4 regions of the Chengkuizengella sp. SCS-71B genome follow, and region 2 is predicted to be linked to each of the others. Evidence: predicted binding sites of a transcription regulator. Region 2 holds the regulator's gene; each other region holds the start of a gene.
What was found. The regulator Rex, encoded in region 2, represses fermentation and respiration genes when NADH is low (regulators of the CRP and FNR family bind a similar motif). The targets are predictions, from matches to a motif close to TTGTGAAATATTTCACAA.

Region 1: adhE (bifunctional acetaldehyde-CoA/alcohol dehydrogenase) is a predicted target of Rex. The motif match lies at 1,110-1,127, and genes of this name have one in related genera.
Region 3: VQL36_RS14790 (cytochrome c3 family protein) is a predicted target of Rex. The motif match lies at 1,364-1,381, and genes of this name have one in related genera.
Region 4: VQL36_RS12625 (nitrate/nitrite transporter) is a predicted target of Rex. The motif match lies at 1,092-1,109, and genes of this name have one in related genera.

Annotation. Positions count from the first base shown of each region.
Region 1 is NZ_JAZHSH010000001.1:3,330,633-3,332,845, reverse strand. It holds gene VQL36_RS16255 (glycerol-3-phosphate dehydrogenase/oxidase) at 1-999, shown strand, start outside; gene adhE (bifunctional acetaldehyde-CoA/alcohol dehydrogenase) at 1,204-2,213, shown strand, end outside.
Region 2 is NZ_JAZHSH010000001.1:1,635,056-1,637,268, forward strand. It holds gene dinG (ATP-dependent DNA helicase DinG) at 1-471, shown strand, start outside; gene VQL36_RS08085 (redox-sensing transcriptional repressor Rex) at 498-1,112, shown strand; gene VQL36_RS08090 (type II CAAX endopeptidase family protein) at 1,171-2,094, shown strand; gene VQL36_RS08095 (amidohydrolase) at 2,185-2,213, shown strand, end outside.
Region 3 is NZ_JAZHSH010000001.1:3,007,395-3,009,607, forward strand. It holds gene VQL36_RS14785 (ammonia-forming cytochrome c nitrite reductase subunit c552) at 1-708, opposite strand, end outside; gene VQL36_RS14790 (cytochrome c3 family protein) at 714-1,235, opposite strand; gene VQL36_RS14795 (LCP family protein) at 1,551-2,213, shown strand, end outside.
Region 4 is NZ_JAZHSH010000001.1:2,587,633-2,589,845, forward strand. It holds gene VQL36_RS12625 (nitrate/nitrite transporter) at 1-1,025, opposite strand, end outside; gene dapF (diaminopimelate epimerase) at 1,295-2,128, opposite strand.

The sequences.
Region 1 (2,213 bases), 1.7 Mb from region 2:
GCTAAAAAAGTCATTAATGCAACAGGTCCATGGGTAGACGATATTCGTACAAAGGATAAATCTGTAGATCATAAAAAATTGCTTTTATCGAAAGGAGCACATTTGGTTATTGATCAAAAGATTTTCCCTTTAAAACAACCCATTTATTTTGATACAGCAGACGGTCGAATGGTATTTGCTATTCCTAGAGATCGAAAAACTTATGTAGGTACTACAGATACAATATATTCGGGGGATATATCAAATCCTCAATTGACTGTAGAGGACAGAGATTACATTATAGACGTTATTCATTATATGTTTCCTGAGGTCAAGTTATCAGAAAAAGATATCGAATCTAGTTGGGCAGGTATAAGACCTTTGATTTATGAAGACGGAAAAAATCCTTCTGAGATATCCCGTAAAGATGAGATATGGCAATCTAAATCAGGATTAATCACTATAGCTGGAGGGAAATTAACAGGTTATCGGAAAATGGCTGAAACAGTTGTTAATATCGTTGCTAAATATTTTCTCGATGAAGAAAAGAGAACTTTCTTGAAATGCAAAACCAAACATTTACCCATCTCTGGTGGAGATGTGGGGGGAGCAATACACCTAACATCATTTATAAATGAGAAAGAAAAGGAATCGCTGAAATATGGATTTACAAAAACAGAAGGAGAACATCTCGTTCGTTTGTATGGTTCTAATGTAGATAGTTTATTTAAATTGACAGAACAATATAAGAGTCAATATCAATATGATTTTAAATTACCGTTGCATGTATTTGTACAGGTCTTATATGGTATTCAATATGAGATGGTTGCAAAACCTGTTGATTTTTTTATTAGAAGAAAAGGAGCGTTATTTTTTGATATTGATTGGGTACTAAAATGGAAAAAACCCGTAATCGAATATATGGCTTCCATTTTTAATTGGTCTTCTGAACAAAAGTTTCAACATATTAAAGAGTTAGAAAGCCAGTTGCATGCTGCTCAGTTTCCTCAAACAAGTTAAACAAACACTAAGGCTAAGAATAAACAAACCTCCAATCATTTCATTTTTTATTGAAATGATGTTGGAGGTTTTTTATTTGTAAATGAGTTTTCATCACAAAAAAAGTCCATTTGTGATAAAAGTCACAGCCTTACAAAACCCTTAATTTTATAATTTAATTATAAACACAAGTTAAGCGAAATAATTAGAGAAGGAGTGGTACTCATGGCTATGAAAGAGAAGAAAATTCAAGAGCAAGATTCAGCAAAAAAAGAAGTTGATTTATTAGTACAACGCGCTAAAAAATCACAAAAAGAATTTTTAGAACTTAACCAAGAACAAGTGGATAATATTGTTCAACAAATGGCATTAGCAGGATTAGATCGGCATATGGAGTTAGCAAAACTGGCTGTTCAAGAAACAGGTAGAGGGGTTTATGAGGATAAAATCACCAAAAATATTTTTGCTACTGAATATATATATCACAGTATTAAATATGACAAAACGGTAGGTGTAATTGAAGAAAATGCTTATGAAAATTTTCAGAAGGTGGCTGAACCTGTAGGGATTATCGCAGGCGTTACACCTGTTACTAATCCAACTTCAACAACGATGTTTAAATCATTAATTTCAATTAAAACAAGAAATCCTATTATATTTGCTTTCCATCCATCTGCACAAAGATGTAGCAGAGAGGCAGCAAAAACAATTCTAAAAGCAGCAATACAAGCAGGTGCACCTGAACATTGTATTCAATGGATTGATAATCCTTCACTTGAAGCAACTGGATTATTAATGAATCATCCTGATGTGGCGTTAGTTTTAGCCACTGGCGGATCCGCAATGGTTAAAGCAGCATATAGTACTGGAAAACCTGCCCTCGGTGTTGGACCTGGTAATGTTCCTTGTTTCATTGAAAAAACAGCAAATATCAAACAGGCGGTGACAGATTTAATTCTTTCTAAATCTTTTGATAATGGCATGATTTGTGCTTCTGAGCAAGCTGTGATAATTGAAGAATCCATTTATCAAGAAACGACTACATTTATGAAGGAGATGGGCTGTTATTTTTTAAATGAAGAAGAAATTGCAAAAGTATCAAAATTAGTAATAAACTCTGAGAAATGTGCAGTTAATGCTGTAATTGTAGGTCAATCTGCATACAAGATTGCAGACATGGCAGGGTTGAAAGTTCCTAAGGATACAAAAGTTTTAGTTGCTGAATTAGACGGTGT
Region 2 (2,213 bases):
GTTTTAAAACCGCAAGGATTTCAAATTATAGGGCAAGGTGTAGATTCAGGAAACAGAAGTAAATTAACTCGCATGTTCCAGAATAGTGATAAAAGTATATTACTAGGTGCAAGCAGTTTTTGGGAAGGTGTAGATATTCCAGGTAATGCACTTAGCTGCTTGGCCATTGTTAGATTACCATTTCAGCCTCCTAATGATCCTATAGTTGAGGCGAAATGCGATTATTTGAAGGAAAAGAAGCAAAATCCATTTATGAAGTATTCTGTTCCTCAAGCTGTAATAAGGTTTAAACAGGGATTTGGAAGACTCATTCGCACTGAAAAAGATAAAGGTGTCGTCATCATCTATGATACCCGAGTCATTCATACACAATATGGTAAACATTTTCTTTATTCACTTCCAAAACCTAAAATCGAACATATGAAGTCAGAGCAAATGGTACCGCGAATCCAAGAATGGTTCTTGGATTGATGAAGTAGGGAAAGAGGTTGTATGAAATGAAAAAAATTTCTGAAGCAGTTGTGAGAAGGCTCCCAATTTATTTAAGGTTTTTAAATGAATTACATGTAAGAAATATTCAAACTGTGTCATCCAGAGATTTTGGAGAGAAGTTAGGTATGAATCCTGCTCAAATCCGTAAGGATCTTAATTACTTTGGAGAATTTGGAAAAAAAGGAATTGGTTATGATGTACTTTATCTTATTGAAAAAATTCAACAAATATTGAAGTTAGATCAAACAAATCATGTTGCACTAGTTGGTGCAGGTAATTTAGGCCATGCCCTATGTAATTATAATATTTATTTAAAAAGCAATATGAAAATTACGGCTGTATTTGATGATTCCCCTGAAAAAGTAGGGAGCAAAATAAACAATTTAAACGTTCAACCGATGAATGAACTTACAGAAACCGTACAATCTCAAAAGATCAGAATAGGCATCATTACTGTTCCAGCCAGTGAAGCACAAAATGTAGCAGATGCTTTTGTGAAAGCTGGAGTTGAGGCTATTTTAAACTTTGCACCCAAAATTATAAAGGTTCCTACAGAAATTAAAGTACATCATGCTGACTTTACAACTGAACTTCATAGTTTAGCGTATTATTTAGATTAGAGTTGATGATAACTTTGAAAAATAAGATTCAATCCAATCTGAGGTGATGAAGTAATTTATGTCTGAAAGAACGAATAATACATTATTAAAAGTAATTGGAAAGGTTTTATTAAGTTTATTATTGGCATTATTCATAACATTTATATTATCAATCATATCCACACTTCTATATGTTTTAATATCAAACGATCCTGTTGCTCTTGAGACTATTGCGGGTTCTGTTAATTTGAACGATCCAGTGATTGTTTTAGTATTGTACATACCACAAGCTCTGGGTTTTATATCCGCGGTTATTTTAATGTATATTATATTTGAAAAAAAGCAAAAATGGTCCTTAGGATGGAAGCAAAGTGATTGGGGAAAGCAGGCGTTTATCGGTTCAATTATTGGAATGATATTAATGACGATTTCATTTTTAATCATATGGATATTAGGTGGAATAACCATTGATAACATAAACATTAATTCAGACTTATGGACTCAGTTAACTTTAGCCTTTCTAATATTTATCATAACTGCTGTAAATGAAGAATTGTTTTGCAGAGGTTATTTGCATGGGTTGTTTAAATTTCATTATGGAATATGGCCAGCAATATTAGTTTCAAGTTTCATTTTTGCAGGACTACATATGTTTAATTCAGCCGTATTGGATTCTCCAATTCCTTTGATCAATATATTTCTAGCTGGGGTATTACTTGCTGTTAGTAGAGAAGTTAGTGGAGGGCTTTGGATGCCCATTGGGATACATTTGACATGGAATTATTTTCAGGGAAATATTTATGGCTTTGAAGTTTCAGGAAATGAAGTGAATTCATTAATTGAAAACCATACTCAAGGTAAAGAATTTATAAATGGTGGATTATTTGGTGCTGAAGGCAGTATTGTGGCCACCTTTGTTCTTCTTGTTGCCATTTTTTCTTTTATTAAAATGAATCAAAAGCAACATTCAAATTTGACTTTATCGTTACGTAAACGTTTATAATGATAAGCATAAGATGTTCAAACAAAGTGGAAATGAAAAAAATTAAAAAAAAAACCAAATGAATAATTGAATTGAAAAGAGGAATCAAGCATGAAATTACTCATTAAAAACGGCACATT
Region 3 (2,213 bases), 1.4 Mb from region 2:
ATAACCTTCTGACCAAGGGAACGTAACAGCTTTATTTTCTGATTCAAAATAATATTCTACATGACATTGCGCACAAACATAAGTACGCATTTCATTTAATGTTGGATTAGATATATCTTCACCCTTTTCTAACATTGCTGTAGCAAACATGGGACGAGTCACTTGAAGTTCCATCGTTTCAGGATCATGGCAATCTGAACATCCTATTGGAGAATGACCCATTTCTTCTGCTAGTGGGATAATTTCATTACGGAAATTTTTATTCCAGTACTCATCACCAAAATGATCTATCATACTTGGAACGGCAGTACTTTTACAGGTAAAACAAGAACCAATTGACTTATCATTAATTCTAGCGATTGAAATATTATCTTCTACTGCGTAAATGTGTCCACGGTCTTCATTATATTCCTTAGCAAATCCGTAACCATTAAATAATATAGGCGCAAACGGTTCTTTATTATGTTCAAACTTTGACGCAAGAACAGAACCTCCAAACCTTGTATCTTCCATCTCTAAGTTTCTTTGATAACTAGCATAATGAAGAGGAAAAAGATTCTCAAAAGCTTCATTGCTGATTTCATCAGGAGAAAGACCTGTTAGAGCTACTTCAGATGTTCCTTCTGTATTTAATTCACAAGCCGACATGATGAAAACTGTCAAAGTCAAAACAGTACAAACAAGAAACAAATGTTTCAAATTAACCATCATTTTCATTCCCTCCTACTCTCATTTATACCTTTAATGTTGTACGTTCCTGGTTCATATAATTGCTCGGATTTAATTTTATCTTTTTTGCCATGAGGTACTTGACGATGACATTCAACACATGTACTTTTCACATTATGACTTACATTGTTGATAGAATTCTCGTGACATGAAACACAATTTTCTTGAACGACTTCAACAGTTGCAGCTTTTGCATGAATGACATCTGGAATTTCATCAACGTTTAGCGTATTCATATAAATATCATGTAAACCTGCCTTTGATTTAAACAAAATTTTCTCTACAAAGTTATCAGTTGGTGCATGACATGTATTACAATCTAAATTTGCATGTATTGAATCAGAAAAACTGCTATAAGCTGTATCCATAGGGTGACAAGTAGAACAAAATTCAGCGGAATCAGTGTAATGTAATGTTTCTGCACTTGCTACCGTAAAAATAAGACCTAACAAAATACCTATAAATAAAATTAATCTTTTATCAAGCGCTTTTATTTTTTTAAACATCCTCTCACCCCTTTTGCAAGAAATAGTTCCTTATCTACAATGTATCATTTAGAGAAAATGAATAATGTACCAATTAAATGAACAAAATATGGAATTTATTTGTCTGTATTTATTTGTATCCTTTATATTTGTGAAATAATTCACATAAGTTTCAAAATTGGCAATTCGACAATAATGACATGTTTTCTAATAAAATATTTTTTTTTAGATCACATGATTTGACAAACTTCTAAAAATGGTTCGTGTAAACTTATTTTATATTTTTCTGATAAACGGAAAACATAAAGAAAATGAATTAATATTAGGAGTTTTTTCATGAAAAAGAAGTATATTTATATATTAGGTGCAGTGTTGCTAATTTTCACTTCTAGTTATTTTCTAAAAAACACAATTAAACTTATGGCATTTAATTGGTTCTTTTCTCAACATCTTGATGACATACTAGAACAATCATATGAACCATTGACATATGAAGGAAATATTTTGGAGTCAGATGAAAACGTTGAAACGAACCAAATAAATAATCCAAATCTTATTAACTTTCAGCTGTTTCCAAGACAAACGCAATTAAAGGATAAAAATGAAACAGTATATGGTACAACAATTAAAAACACTGAACCTTTTGCGACATTACTATTAGGAGAAGATGCAAGGGGAAAAGAGCAAGGCAGATCAGACAGCATGATCCTGTCTATCATTAGACCATCTGATCTTAAAGTGTTGCTGCTATCTATACCTAGAGATACTTACGTAGAGATACCGGGTAGAAGAGGAAAAGATAAAATTAATCACGCATTTGCATTTGGTGGAGTGAAGCTTGCGAAAGATACAGTTGAACATTACTTTGATATCTCCATTCAATATTATTCTAAAATTAATTTTTATGGCTTTAAACAGCTTATTGATGCTCTGGGTGGAGTAAGCCTGCCAATTGAGAAAGATTTAATTAAATATACCTATTCACGAGCAGAGATTATC
Region 4 (2,213 bases), 950 kb from region 2:
CCAGCAGCTCCAACAAAGCCCGTTAAAAGTCCGACCTCTTTAGGAAATTGAACAGGGATAACTTGAAATAGTGCTCCATTGGCTGCTCCTAAAAAAAGTAATGTTAAAAACAACATAGCTAATGCTACATAAACTGGAGGAAGCATACCAACTATTAATAATGTAATCATTGCGCCGCTAAATAGAAAAACTAATAATCGTAATCCTCCGTATTTATCTGCTAAGAACCCTCCAATTGGTCGTATAAAGCTGCCTGCAAAAACACATATTGTAACGAAATCACCAGCAGTAACCTTACTTACGCCATACTGATCATAGAAAAATAAAGTTAAATAACCTGTTAAACCAACAAAACCACCAAAAGATAAGCTATAAAAAAAGCTATACAACCATGTATGTTTATGTTTTATTACATGCAAGTATTCTGTAACTTTCATAGGTTTTACAGCCTTAGGATTATCTTTTGCTAATATCGTAAATACCACAAACGCAATGAATAATGGTATTAGTGCTATACCAAAAACAGCTTGCCAACCGTACATTTCAGCTAAACGCGGTCCAAACAAAGTGGCAATGACCGTCCCACTATTACCCGCACCAGCAATCCCCATAGCTAAACCCTGATGTTTTTTAGGATACCAACGGCTAGCCAATGGTAGCGCAACAGCAAAGCTAGCTCCCGCTACACCTAGTAAAAATCCTAACATATAAATCTGAGGTAGATTGTTTGCGAATAACCATCCCCATGCTAAAGGGATCATCGTTAAAATCATACCGATTTGACCGATTCGTTTTCCACCGTATCTATCTGCCATTAACCCCATCGGAATGCGCAATAACGCTCCACCTAGTACCGGTATCCCAACCATCATACCCTTTTCAAAATCTGACAGTCCTAAATCCTCAACAATAAACGTACCTGTAGGACCTAGTAAAACCCATATCATAAAACTAATATCAAAATATAAAAATGATGCAAATAATGTTGGGTTATGTCCACTTCTTAAAAATTCTTTTAATCTCATCTCACCCACACTCCTTAAACTAAAGATAATTCTTATTAAATTGTAAACGTATCCAAAGGGATATGGATGTGACATTTGTCACGATAGATCAAAAGTTCATAAAATATTCATTTTATATACATGTTTAAATTTAAAACATCATAAACAAAGAACCTTCCCTTGACGCTACTAAAGGTTCTTTGCTTTTGTATTTTGTAGAAAAAATTATATTTGGTATTTTTTTGCGCTTACCCGAGAAATGAAACGGACGATGTGGATGAAAAAAATAATTAAAGTAGTTTTCCTTTGTACACTTCTTCAGCTGGACCCGTCATATATACATGATTATCTGCTTCATTCCATTCAATGAATAAATCCCCACCTTTTAAAGAGACAGTTGCATTACGATCTGCTTTTTCATTTAATACAGATGCAACTACGGTTGCGCATGCTCCAGTTCCACATGCTAATGTTGGACCAGCCCCTCTTTCCCAAACACGCATATCCATGAAAGAAGCATCTCTCACAGTAACAAACTCAACGTTAATTTTATTAGGAAATAGTGGATGCTTCTCAAGCTTTGGACCCCATGTATCTAAATCAAAATTCACGGCATCATCCACATATATCACACAATGAGGATTACCCATTGAAACAGCAGTAAAATAAAACTGTCTTCCATCAACTTCAATTGGATAGTTTACTACAACATCTTGATCAATGTTTGTTGGCACTTGTTTTCCTTGTAAAATAGGTTCACCCATATTTACTTTTACTGTTTTTACTTTTCCTTGGTCTACGTTCAACCATACTTTTTGTGCACCCGCACCAATCGTTTCGATTGATATTTCCGTTTTGTTTGTTAATCCATGATCGTATACAGACTTTGCCACACAACGGATCGCATTTCCACACTGCTCAGCCTCTGAACCGTCAGAATTAATAATACGCATCATAAAATCAGCCTTTTCCGAAGGAAGAATATATACTAAACCGTCTGCACCAATACCGAAATATCTATTACAAACTTTAATTGCTAAATCTGAAGCTCTTTCAGGCAATTGGTTTTCCCCTGAAACAATAATGAAATCGTTGCCTAAACCATTCATTTTTGTAAATTCCATAAAATCACTCCTTAAATCTAATCTACAATAATTTAACATGATTGTACAACTAATAAAATAGATTTTAATACATTTATTTTGTATT